One region of the Clostridium chromiireducens genome, then DNA from elsewhere that is predicted to be linked to it. Evidence: riboswitches for the same ligand, from Rfam matches in the RefSeq annotation. Region 1 holds a riboswitch; each other region holds the start of a gene.
What was found. Region 1 has a riboswitch for S-adenosylmethionine ahead of metK (methionine adenosyltransferase). Riboswitches for the same ligand answer to the same signal wherever they lie in the genome.
Positions count from the first base shown of each region.

Region 2: linked by a shared signal. The riboswitch ahead of D2A34_RS21175 (trans-sulfuration enzyme family protein) and the one ahead of metK (methionine adenosyltransferase) in region 1 are both predicted to bind S-adenosylmethionine.
Region 3: linked by a shared signal. The riboswitch ahead of D2A34_RS08940 (vitamin B12 dependent-methionine synthase activation domain-containing protein) and the one ahead of metK (methionine adenosyltransferase) in region 1 are both predicted to bind S-adenosylmethionine.

Region 1 is NZ_QXDJ01000007.1:71,712-76,044, forward strand. It holds gene D2A34_RS22395 (hypothetical protein) at 1-326, shown strand, start outside; tRNA gene D2A34_RS22400 (tRNA-Tyr) at 488-572, shown strand; tRNA gene D2A34_RS22405 (tRNA-Val) at 580-655, shown strand; tRNA gene D2A34_RS22410 (tRNA-Thr) at 683-757, shown strand; tRNA gene D2A34_RS22415 (tRNA-Tyr) at 770-854, shown strand; tRNA gene D2A34_RS22420 (tRNA-Val) at 862-937, shown strand; tRNA gene D2A34_RS22425 (tRNA-Thr) at 965-1,039, shown strand; tRNA gene D2A34_RS22430 (tRNA-Tyr) at 1,052-1,136, shown strand; SAM riboswitch class I at 1,254-1,352, shown strand; gene metK (methionine adenosyltransferase) at 1,731-2,906, shown strand; gene recD2 (SF1B family DNA helicase RecD2) at 3,258-4,333, shown strand, end outside.
Region 2 is NZ_QXDJ01000006.1:117,120-121,452, forward strand. It holds gene D2A34_RS21165 (ABC transporter ATP-binding protein) at 1-372, shown strand, start outside; gene D2A34_RS21170 (ABC transporter permease) at 363-1,631, shown strand; SAM riboswitch class I at 1,899-2,016, shown strand; gene D2A34_RS21175 (trans-sulfuration enzyme family protein) at 2,154-3,302, shown strand; gene D2A34_RS21180 (trans-sulfuration enzyme family protein) at 3,355-4,333, shown strand, end outside.
Region 3 is NZ_QXDJ01000002.1:785,518-789,850, reverse strand. It holds gene D2A34_RS08945 (homocysteine S-methyltransferase family protein) at 1-1,572, opposite strand, end outside; gene D2A34_RS08940 (vitamin B12 dependent-methionine synthase activation domain-containing protein) at 1,562-2,245, opposite strand; SAM riboswitch class I at 2,344-2,454, opposite strand; gene D2A34_RS08935 (MraY family glycosyltransferase) at 2,583-3,536, opposite strand; gene D2A34_RS08930 (DUF1646 family protein) at 3,705-4,333, opposite strand, start outside.

The DNA of each region.
Region 1 (4,333 bases):
CACAGGGTCAAATGAGTGCAAAAAAAGAAGATGTTGAAACGGTGGTGTCATATACAAAATCAATATATAAAGTAAATAAAGGAAAAATATTGGAACAATTATCACCTGAAAATAAGAAAGAATTAGAACAAATAATGAAAAAACTATCAGCACTAGATATGGGAAGAATAAAAGAATATTATGAAGAACCTGATGAGGAAAAAGGAGTAATAAATGCTTTTAAGCTTTTAAAGAAGAGACTTTCGAGTGAGGATTACAATAAACTGGAACAACTAAGCTCTTCATTTTTAGATATAAAGAGAATAAATGAAAAAATAAAAAAATAATTAGATTACTATGTTAAATGGAAGTATGATGTAGAAATATGAAGTAATCCGGGGATAATTTCGCTAAAAAGAGTAATTATAGAGTTGAAATAAAATCACTTTGCAGATATACTAATCATTGTTGATTAGCAATACGACAAGTGCAACAAACAAAACAATATGGAGGAATTCCCGAGTGGCCAAAGGGGGCAGACTGTAAATCTGTTACGTTTCGTTTCGATGGTTCGAATCCATCTTCCTCCACCATTAAGATGGGCGCATAGCTCAGCTGGGAGAGCACCTGCCTTACAAGCAGGGGGTCACAGGTTCGAGCCCTGTTGTGCCCACCATCTTAAAAAATATAATCAAATAAACATGCTGGCATGGCTCAACGGTAGAGCAGCTGACTTGTAATCAGCAGGTTGTAGGTTCGATTCCTATTGCCAGCTCCAACAAAATAATATGGAGGAATTCCCGAGTGGCCAAAGGGGGCAGACTGTAAATCTGTTACGTTTCGTTTCGATGGTTCGAATCCATCTTCCTCCACCATTAAGATGGGCGCATAGCTCAGCTGGGAGAGCACCTGCCTTACAAGCAGGGGGTCACAGGTTCGAGCCCTGTTGTGCCCACCATCTTAAAAAATATAATCAAATAAACATGCTGGCATGGCTCAACGGTAGAGCAGCTGACTTGTAATCAGCAGGTTGTAGGTTCGATTCCTATTGCCAGCTCCAACAAAATAATATGGAGGAATTCCCGAGTGGCCAAAGGGGGCAGACTGTAAATCTGTTACGTTTCGTTTCGATGGTTCGAATCCATCTTCCTCCACCAAAAAGAATAAACATAGTTTATTCTTTTTTATTGAATATTAGCATAATAATAGATAGTTATAATATTGACTAATTATGGATGCTATGATAAAATATTTTTGAAAATTAAATTATGTAACTCTTATCAAGAGAGGTGGAGGGATAGGGCCCTGTGAAACCCGGCAACCTGTATTAATATAAGGTGCCAATTCCTGTAGATATTTCTACAAGATAAGAAAATGATTGTTAAAATCGCGCTCTTCTTATCGAAGAGCTTTTTTTATTTATCTGATGTCTAGCAACTGTAATGCTCCTAATCCCTATTAAGATTGTTGCTAACAGTGGAACGACCCTAGACGAGGCACCCCTTGAAGGTATAACTTCAACTAAGATTCAGATGAAGAATAAGCTCCACCTGAATCAAGTTTCACTTGATATAATTAAGTTTACGCATGCTTAATTATTAAAGTAAAAAATATTAGAAATCAATGGAGAAGAGTAATTTAATTTGGTTTATATTGTATTTAAAATATAATAAGTAGATATAAGTTTTTTAAAATAAAATAATATATGTATAAAATAAAATGATACATATATAAGTGAAGGAGAGAACAAAATGAGAAGATTATTTACTTCAGAATCAGTTACAGAAGGGCATCCAGATAAAATGTGTGACCAAATCTCTGATGCTATATTAGATGCTATTTTGACACAAGATCCACTTGCTAGAGTTGCTTGTGAAACATGCACTACTACAGGTATGGTTATGGTAATGGGAGAAATAACAACAAATTGTTATGTTGATATTCCAAAGGTAGTTAGACAAACAGTAAGAGAAATTGGATATGATAGAGCAAAATTCGGATTTGACTGTGATACTTGCTCAGTTATCACATCAATAGATGAACAATCAGCCGATATTGCAATGGGTGTTGATGAAGCTTTTGAATCAAGAAAAGGTGAAAAAGATGCAGTAGAGGCAGTTGGAGCTGGAGACCAAGGTATGATGTTTGGTTTTGCGACTAATGAAACAGAGGATTTTATGCCGCTTCCAGTATACATGGCTCATAAATTATCAAGAAGACTTACAGAAGTAAGAAAAGATGGTACTTTAAATTATTTAAGACCAGATGGTAAAACTCAAGTTACTGTTGAATATGAAGATAATGTACCTAAGAGAATAGATACTATAGTTATATCAACACAACATGATGAGAAAGTAACTTTAGAACAAATTCAAGAAGATCTTAAAAAGTATGTTATAGACGCTGTTGTTCCAGCAGAGTTATTAGATAGTGAAACTAGATATTTCATTAACCCAACAGGTAGATTTGTTGTTGGAGGCCCTCAAGGAGATTCAGGGTTAACAGGAAGAAAGATAATAGTTGATACATACGGTGGTTATGGTAGACACGGTGGCGGAGCTTTCTCTGGAAAAGATCCAACTAAGGTAGACAGATCAGCTGCTTATGCTGCAAGATGGGTAGCTAAGAATTTAGTTGCTGCAGGTGTTGCTGATAAACTTGAAATTCAATTAGCTTATGCAATTGGTGTTGCTAAACCAGTTTCAATTGAAGTGGAAACTTTTGGAACAGGAAAGATTGATGAAGATAAGATTGTTGAAATAGTGGAAAAAGTTTTTGATTTAAGACCAGGAGCTATAATTAGAGATCTTGACTTAAGAAGACCTATTTATAGACAAACAGCTGCTTATGGACATTTCGGTAGAAATGATCTTAATCTACCATGGGAACAATTAAATAAAGCTGAAGAAATAAAAAAATATATCTAAGCTTTAATTGTTACTAATTAAAGCGTAATTTAAATCACTAGAGTAACTTAAAAATAGTATAGATGTATTTATTAGCTGTCTTAAATTTATTTAGGACAGCTTTATTGCGTAATGAATTTTTAATTTTATTAAGAATTAGTTAATGTATGCTGTTGTTAGATATCTTTGAGACCGTCACTTTCAAATAAGTCTAATATTCATAAGAAATTATTATATTAGAATAATATTAACAAATTAATAGTGTTAAACTATTGTGCAATTTATTTGTGATATAATAAAAAAAGAAATAAATCTAAAGTTAAATTTTATTCTTAGCAGTTTAAATAAACATAAAAAGTTTGGAGAGATTCTATGGAAGTTCTAAATGGTTTTGTAGAAAGCATTGTATTTAAAAGTGAGGATACTGGTTATGTAGTTTGTAGGATTAGGAATGAGAAAAATTTAATTAATGCTGTTGGAACTGTTCCGTTTTTGAAGGAAGGACAGAATGTAAAATTAACAGGATACTGGACAGTGCATAAGCAGTTTGGTAATCAATTTAATATTCAAGATTATGAAGAACTTCTTCCAAACTCATTAGATGGAATAGAGAAATACTTGAGTGCTGGAATAATACATGGAATTGGACCTGTAACAGCTAAGAAGATAATAGAAAAGTTTGGTGAAGAAACTTTAGATATCATGGAAAATCATATCGAAAGGCTTACGGAAATAGAAGGCATAGGCGAAAAAAAATTTCAAATAATATATGAATCTTATATAGAACAACAAGGCTTAAAAGATATAATACTATATTTTCATAAACATGGCGTTACTAATAACCAATGCATGAAGATTTATAAGAAATTTGGACCAAATGCAAGACATATAGTAGCAGATAATCCTTATATACTATGTGATGAAATATCCGGTATTGGATTTAAGACGGCAGATAGAATTGCAATGAGTATAGGAATTGAAGGCAGTTCAGATTTTAGAATACAAAGCTGCATTAAATATGTAATGAATCAATTTTGTGGTGCAGGTAACACATTTATGCCGAAGGATAATATAATAGAGGAATGTGAAAGAAATTTATTAATATCTAAGGAAGTAATCGAGAAGAACATATATGATATGTCGGCGCAGCAAAAAATTATTGTTGAAAATGTAAATGGAATTGAAGTGGGTTTTTTACTCCAGTACTATTATTGTGAGCTAGGTGTGACAAGTAAAATAATTACTTTAGGGTTGCAACAAATACAAACTATAAATTCTGACATTGATTTTGAAATTGATGTATTTGAAAAGGAACAAAATATAAAATTTGCAGAGTCACAGAGGGAAGCGATTAGTGGAGCTTTTAATAACGGTATAGAAATAATAACAGGAGGTCCTGGAACCGGTAAGACAACAATAATAAAAGCTATAATACATATTTATGAGAA
Region 2 (4,333 bases), on a different contig from region 1:
AGAAGAGAAAGAGCAGAAAAGCTTTTAGAACTTGTTGGAATGGAAGATAGAATGAAGCATCTTCCTAACGAGTTATCAGGGGGACAAAAACAAAGAGTTGCTATTGCTCGTGCACTTGCAAATGAACCTAGTATAATATTAGCAGATGAACCAACTGGAGCTCTTGACTCCTCAACAGGAAGATTAGTTATGGATTTGTTTCATAAGGTACATGAAGTAGAGGGTAAGACTATAGTGTTTATTACTCACAACCATGAGCTTGCAGAGGAAACGGAAAGAATTATAACGCTAAAGGATGGAAATATAGTATCAGAAGAGTATAATGACAAGTATGTTAAAAAATTTCCAGATGGTGAAAAGATATGTTTATAAAAGAAAATATATTACTTGCAGTAGCAGGAATAAGGGCAAGTAAAATGCGATCACTATTAACTATGCTTGGAATTATCATTGGAATATCTTCTGTTATAGGAATTGTATCCATCGGAAGTGCGATAACTGCAAAAGTATCAGGTGAGTTAGATAAGCTAGGTGCTAATAATATGATGGTTCAGGTAAGAGAAAAGAGTGAAGATGGTTCTGACAGAGGATATTCGGGTAAATCACCAGAAGATAGTGACCTTATTACTTTGGAGCAGATAAACTCAATTAAGGAAGCGTTTTCGGATAGAATTAGCAATATAAGTATAGATTCGGATACAGGACAAGGAAAAGTAAAAGATGGATACGTGTATGCTAATATAACGACTACAGGAGTAAATGATGGATATAAAGACGTTAATAATGTAAAGATGATTAGTGGGAGATTCATTTCCGATAAAGATATTAAAGGCATGAAAAAAAGCGCAGTAGTTTCAGATAAACTCGTAAATAATATTTTTAAAGGAAAGTCTGATCCTATAGGAAAAGAAATAAAGGTCTATGTACAAGATAGTATTGAAACCTATGTTATTGTAGGAGTATATAAATATCAGCCTCCATCATTTCTTCAAGGAGGAGGGACCGCGGCAAAAGAAAAGGATATACAAACTAGCTTATATATTCCTATAACTACTGCAAAAGCAGAGCAGAAGAATAAAAATTACTATGGTTTTATGATTAAACCAAATACAAATGTTGATTCAGAAAAATTTGTTAAGGATATGAAGAAGTATACAGATAAGTTATATAAAAATAATAAGTATTGGGAATTGCAAGTTATGAATCTTCAAAATGAAGCAGAATCAATTACATCAGTACTTGGTATGATATCCATGGGCATATCTGTAATTGCAGCAATAGCATTACTCGTAGGTGGAATTGGAGTAATGAATATAATGCTTGTATCTGTTACAGAAAGAACAAGAGAAATAGGAACAAGAAAGGCTCTTGGGGCTAAAAGTAGCCATATAAAAATGCAATTCATAACTGAGTCGGTCATAATATGTACAATTGGTGGTACAATAGGAATAGTACTGGGAATTGGAATGGGAATAATTGCATGTCTGGTATTAAAATCACCAATATCGATATCTGTACCAACAATTTTAATAAGTTTCACTTTTTCAATGGCAATAGGTGTATTTTTTGGATACTATCCAGCTAAAAAAGCGGCAAGCCTTGATCCGATTGAAGCCTTAAGATACGAATAAGTTTATAAAAATAATAATGAGTAAATCTCAATCACATATTTAATACAAGTATGCATAAGTAGAATTTAGTTTCAGAAGATAGTCACTATGGTTTGATTGAAAACCTAATTTGGCTATCTTCTCTTTTATTGAAAAGAATTTTCAAAGTATAAAAAAACATTCTATAATTTTAATGACATAGAAAGTCGATATTTTTACTAATATTTATTGACAAGTCTCTGTAACTATGTATAATTAGTATTAACAAAAAAATATCTGGATAAGTTAATCTTATTAAGAGTGGTGGAGGGACTGGCCCTTTGAAACCCGGCAACCTGAAAAAAATTTTATATAAGTTTTTTCGTTGGTGCTAAATCCTGCAAGAGAATATCTTGAAAAATGAGAGGAATTAAGTCTTATTAGAACTTATGTTATGGCTACAAAGTCACTTCTTATTTTTGAAGTGGCTTTTTTAATTACTATTATCTACGTTATTAGCAATAAAGAATGCATTAAGCAAAACAAATTAAAGGAGGCAAAACAATGACTTTAAAAAAATCTTTTGAAACAATTGCAGTCAGTGGGATATCAGGTGGAGATGAAGCTACAGGCGCTATAAGCTTTCCAATATATCAAGCTGCCACATTTAAACATCATGGGCTTAATAATAGTACTGGGTATGATTATGCAAGAGCTCAAAATCCTACTCGAGAAGAAGCTGAAAAAACATTAGCTGTTTTAGAAGGTGGCAAATCAGCAATAGGGTTTTCCTCAGGAGTTGCAGCAATTACGGCCTGTATACACTTGTTTAAATCTGGAGACCATATAATTTTGTCTGATGATTTATATGGAGGCACATATAGATTATTTGATGATATTTTTAGAGATTTTGGATTAGAAGCAACATTTATTGATACTACAGATACACAGAATATATTAAATTCTCTTAAAGAAAATACAAAGGCTATTCTTATAGAAACTCCTTCTAATCCAATGATGAAGGTAACGGACATAAGAGCGGTGGCAGAGATAACTAAAGAGAATGGTTTATTGTTAATTGTGGATAATACTTTCTTGACTCCTTACTATCAAAGGCCGTTAGAATTGGGAGCTGATTTAGTAGTTCACAGTGGAACGAAGTTCTTAGGAGGACATCACGATTTATTGGCAGGATTTATTGTAGCAAATGATGAAGAAATTCTACAAAAGCTTAGGAGAATTCATATGTCAACAGGTGCGACTTTATCGCCATTTGATTCATGGTTAATTTTAAGAGGGATAAAGACTTTACATATAAGACTAGAAAGGTCACAAGAAAATACAATAAAGATAGCAAAATTTTTAGAAAGTAACCCTAAGGTAGAAAAAGTTTATTATGTAGGATTAGAGAATTTCGAGGGTTACGAAGTAAACAAAGGACAATCAACTGGTTTTGGGGCAACATTATCATTTAGAGTAAAAGATAAAGAATTAATTCCGAATATTCTAGAAAGAGTTAAAATAATAAGATTTGCAGAAAGTTTGGGTGGAGTTGAAACACTAATAACATATCCAATAACTCAAACCCATTCAGAAATTCCAGAAGATATAAAGAAAAGATTAGGTGTAGATGAGTATTTACTTAGATTATCAGTTGGAATAGAAAATATAGATGATCTGATAAAAGATTTAGAAAATGCAATTGGAAAATAGATTATATAGCTTTAAAGTAAGAAACAATAAAAATAAGAATGGGGCGTTAAATATGAATTTTGGAACTAAATTAATACATGCAAGTGGAGACATAGATCCTACAACAGGATCGGTAAGCACTCCGATATATCAAACATCAACATTTCACCAATTTGACATAGAGAATTTCGGAAAATATGATTATGCAAGATCAGGAAATCCAACTAGAGATGTGGTAGAAAAATTGATAGCCGAGCTTGAAGGTGGTGAATGTGGATTTGCATTTGCATCAGGGATGGCAGCTATTTGTTCAGTATTGTCAATATTCTCATCAGGAGATCATGTTATAATCTGTGGAGATGTATATGGAGGGACGTATAGAGCTACTACAAAATTATTCTCGAGATTTAATATCGAATTTACTTTTGTAGATGCGTCAAATATTGAAGAGATAGAAAAAGCGTTTAAAGAAAATACTAAGGGACTTTATTTAGAAACACCTTCAAATCCATTGTTAAAAGTTACAGATTTAAGAGCAGCTAGTAAATTAGCTAAAGAAAATGGTGCGATAACTATAGTGGATAATACATTTATGTCACCATATCTACAAAGACCTATTGAGCTTGGTATAGATATCGTTGTACACAGCGCAACTAAATTTCTTGGAGGACACAGTGATGTTATAGCAGGTCTTGTTGTAACTAAAACAAAAGAATTAGGAGATAGAGTTTATCAAATACAAAATACTTTTGGTGCAGTACTTGGACCACAAGACTCATGGCTTTTAGTTAGAGGTATAAAAACATTAAAAGTTAGGTTAGATGCGCTTCAAAAAAGTGCTCAAAAATTAGCCGAATGGCTTGAGTCAAGAGAAGAAGTTGAGAAGGTGTACTATCTTGGACTACCTTCGATGGAAGGAAGAGAATTGCATCTAGAGCAAGCAGATGGAGCAGGGGCAGTATTATCTTTTAAATTTAAAACATTTGATAGAACAAAAGTATTCTTAAATAACGTAAAGAATGTAGCTGTAGCTGTTAGTTTAGGTAGTGTTG
Region 3 (4,333 bases), on a different contig from region 1:
AGTTTCATTAATTAATTCCCTATTTGGAAGACCAAAAGATATATTAGAAACTCCCAGTACTGTTTTTGCGCCCAAGTTTTCTTTAACCATTCTCACAGCCTTCAATGTTTCCTGAACTTCTTTCTGTTGTGCAGAAACAGTTAATACTAAACAATCTATAAATACATCTTCTTTCCTAATTCCATAATGCGCTGCTCTATCAATTATTTTTTTAGCAATTTCAAATCTTTCTTCAGCCTTTGCTGGAATTCCTCTCTCATCTAAAGTCAAACCGACAACACTAGCTCCATATTTTTTTACTAGAGGTAGTATTCTATCTAAGACTTCATCTTCACCATTTACAGAATTTAAGATAGGCTTCCCATTATAATATCTAAGTCCCGTTTCTATAGCTTTATGATCTGAAGAATCTATTTGAAGTGGTGTATCCATTATTCCTTGAATTTCTTTTATAACCCTATGCATCATAGTAGGTTCATCAATTTCAGGTAATCCAACATTTACATCTAAAATATGTGCCCCCGCCTCAATTTGAGAAACAGCTTGGTTTAATATATAATCAAAATCTCCATTTTTTAGTGCCTCTTTAAATATCTTTTTACCAGTTGGATTAATTCGTTCACCTATTATTCTAACACGATCTATTCTCACAACTTTTGAAGGCGTACATACTGCTGAATAATAACTTCTTTCTACAGCTGTAAGTTTTTTGTCTTTTACTCTTAAGTTCAATTCCTTTATATAATCTGGAGTTGTTCCACAACATCCTCCAATAACTCTGACCCCCGAGTCAATAAAGCTGCATAATGTGTCTGCAAATTCTTCTTTTGTAACATCATATTTAGTTTCATTTCCTATTGATAGCGTTGGAAGTCCTGCATTAGGCTGAACCATAACTGGAATATGTGCCAAATTACATATTTCCTCTATAACAGGTTTCAATTGCTTTGGCCCTAATGAGCAGTTTACTCCTAGTGCATCTACCCCTAATCCTTCTAGTACAAGTACCATGGCTTCTGGAGAACATCCTGTAAATGTTCTTAAATTCTCTTCAAAGGTCATTGTACAAAATACAGGTAAGTCTGAGTTTTCTTTTGCTGCAAGTATTGCAGCCTTAAGCTCATATAAATCGGTCATCGTCTCAATTAGAACTATATCAACACCCGATTTAGCACCTTGAACCACTTGACGTTTGAAAATTTCATATGCTCTATCAAAACTCAAAGTCCCCATTGGTTCCAAAAGTTCTCCAATTGGTCCAATATCTAAAGCAATGTAGGTATTACTATCTCCTTTTGCTTTTCGTGCAATCTTTACTGCAGCATCTACAGCCACCTCTACTTCAAGATTACAAAGCTTCAACTTAAGTTCATTAGCACCAAAAGTATTAGTTGTAATTACATTTGCACCACTTTCTATATATTCCCTATGAATTTCTTCTATTATATCTGGTTCTTTTATATTTAATAGTTCAGGATTTTCACCTAGTTTTAATCCCTTTTTCTGAAGCATAGTCCCCATTGCTCCATCAAATATTAATATATTATCTTTTATATATTCCTTAAGCCCCACAATTTTCGCCCTCTCTTCTAAAACTGCAATTTTGATAATTATTACATTCTTCACAGCTCTTTTTTTTCTTTTTTATTCCATTCTCTACTATTCCTATTATAGCTGTAACAGATTTCCTAGGAAATAATAAATTATTTTCTGATACAGTAAGTCCAATCTTTTTCTGTGCATCCAAAGCTCTTAAAAAACTATTTTGAACATCTAAGGGTAAATCACCATAACCTGGACTATACCTAAAAGTTATATCCATACCTTCCAATGCGGCTTTTTCTTTAACATCATTCTCAACTATGTCACAAACTTCTTCTACCGCAGTAGTAGCACAAGCATCTAATATAAGCGCTCTCGTTAGATCAATCTTTTCATATAATCTTGTCTTTTTCTCTACTTCATTTCCTAAGGTTACTGCCATTAATACACATACCTTAGAATTGCTTAAATGTTCTTTTATATCCTTGCCTTTTAAGACTAAATTTGTAGTTATAACCTCTACACCTTCATCATTCTGATGTATATCTTTATAATTATAGACAACTCTAGGATTTATAATTTTTTTAATCTCTTCTCTGCATTCATCAATTATTGAAATCATCTTTTCATCTATATCTTGCCCTTTATACCCCAGGTACCTTAGCACTTCATCTCTGTTTATCTGTAGTTCATAAGCCCCCATTTGTTCACCACCTTATTGCTAAAATATAAATATGTACTTACATAAAGTTATAAAAAAAAGCCTAAAGGCATTCCTCTAGGCTTAAAACTTCCTAAAACACCTTATCTTTCAGTTCTTACACTGCTGGATTTAGCACCAAGTATACTTCAAAAAAATAAACCGGTTGCTGGGTTTCACAGGGCCAGTCCCTCCACCACTCTTGATAAGTTCTTATATTTAGTGATTATATATTATAAAATATAGTTTGTAAAGATTTTATTTTTCATAGTCTAAATTAAAATATAAACAAGTGCTCTAATTTTGATCAATATATAATTTGTTTTATTTCTTACATGGTTTATTGTTTTACTAACAAAAGAATTATAGAAAATATACTAAAAGTTAAACTTATGAGCATGATATAATTTATAACTTGTACAGTTGTAAAACCTTTTTCTTCCAACCTAAAATGTATTTGACTTCTATCTGCCTGATACACCGGTTTACCTTCCGAAAATCTTTTAAATATAACAAATAAATTATCAAATATTGGAACAGCCAAAGCTAATATTGGTATAAATAAACTCATAACTGTAGCTTGTTTAAACGCACCGTCTAACGCAGTAATACTTAGAATAAATCCTAAAAAATTTGCTCCTGAATCACCCATGAATACTTTTGCTGGAAACTTATTGTAGTATAGAAATCCTAAAATTGTTCCACCCAATATTATAGATAATAATGCTGATTTACCTTGATCAAGTATAAGTGCTGCTAGAAAAAATGTTATCGCAGAAATTAATGACAAACCTCCTGCTAATCCATCCATTCCATCAGACCAATTGATTACAGTGGTAACTCCAAATATCCATGTTATTGTAAGTATAAATTGTATTGTTGAATTCAATTCTATATAAGAATTTGTAAAAGGATTTGTAAACCCTCTAAAAAAAATTCCTGCTTTAAATACAAGTATCGCTGATAACAATTGGATAACCAACCTTGGAAATATGGCAAATTCTTTTCCTTTTGACTTATACCAATCGTCTATTAGTCCAATTAATACTATCATTGTTGCTGCAACAAAAATTGCTAATTGTTTTTTCATATCATCATCTTTATAAAATATAAAATATGATATAAAAAAACCAATATATAAAGCTATCCCTCCACACAATGGTGTTGGAGCTTTATGTTGCTTTCTTTTATTTGGTTTATCTGTAAAATGTAATTTGTTAGCTAGTTTCATAAGAAATGGCATGATAATCAGTGCAATTGAAAGCGAAACTACCATCGCTAATATATAATCCATCTTTCCTACTCCTTAGTTAAGTCTTTAGAAGTAAATTATCCCCAAGTATTCCATAATGGCTTACTTCCTATTAGATTATACTATTAATGATATGTTATATCAATTACAAAATTATTAATGTTGCTGCCATCTCTTAAAATATTTAACCTCTATTATTCATTTATGTATCTATCTGACAAATAAAATTACAAAGTAAATTATCATAATGAAAAATCCTAATGGAACACCTAACCTAATCCATTCGCTACTTTTAATTTTCAATTTACCAGCTGAAATAATATTAGGAATATTCCCCGGAATCATCATTCCACCACTAATAAGTAATCCCATTAATACCGCTTCAATTTGTAATTTTGACATTTTAACACTTATCTCAGCTGCAGCTAATGTTGCATTATCTAGAATTGCTGAGCATATATTAACCCAATATAGATAACGGGTATCGAGAGATATTATATATGTATCAATAACTGGTTTAAATCCTTCCCCTAGTAAATCTAATGCTATAATAAATAAGAAAATTTTAAGTGCTCTTATTACTATAGTTCTATTTGTTTCTTGGATAATAATTTCTTCTTCTTTCTCTTCTTGAATCCTCTCCTCTTTTGCAAATATCATTCCAAAAATTCCAAGAATCAAGATGCCTGGAATAATATAAATACCAAACTCATTGAAAAGAAACCAAAAGCTTTCATCAAGCCTTGAAACAACAATTGTAGCTAAAGGCTCACCTATTGGTGTTAATACTGCTCCAAGCCCAATTGAAAAGCATGAAATTATATTTATGTTTATTTTAT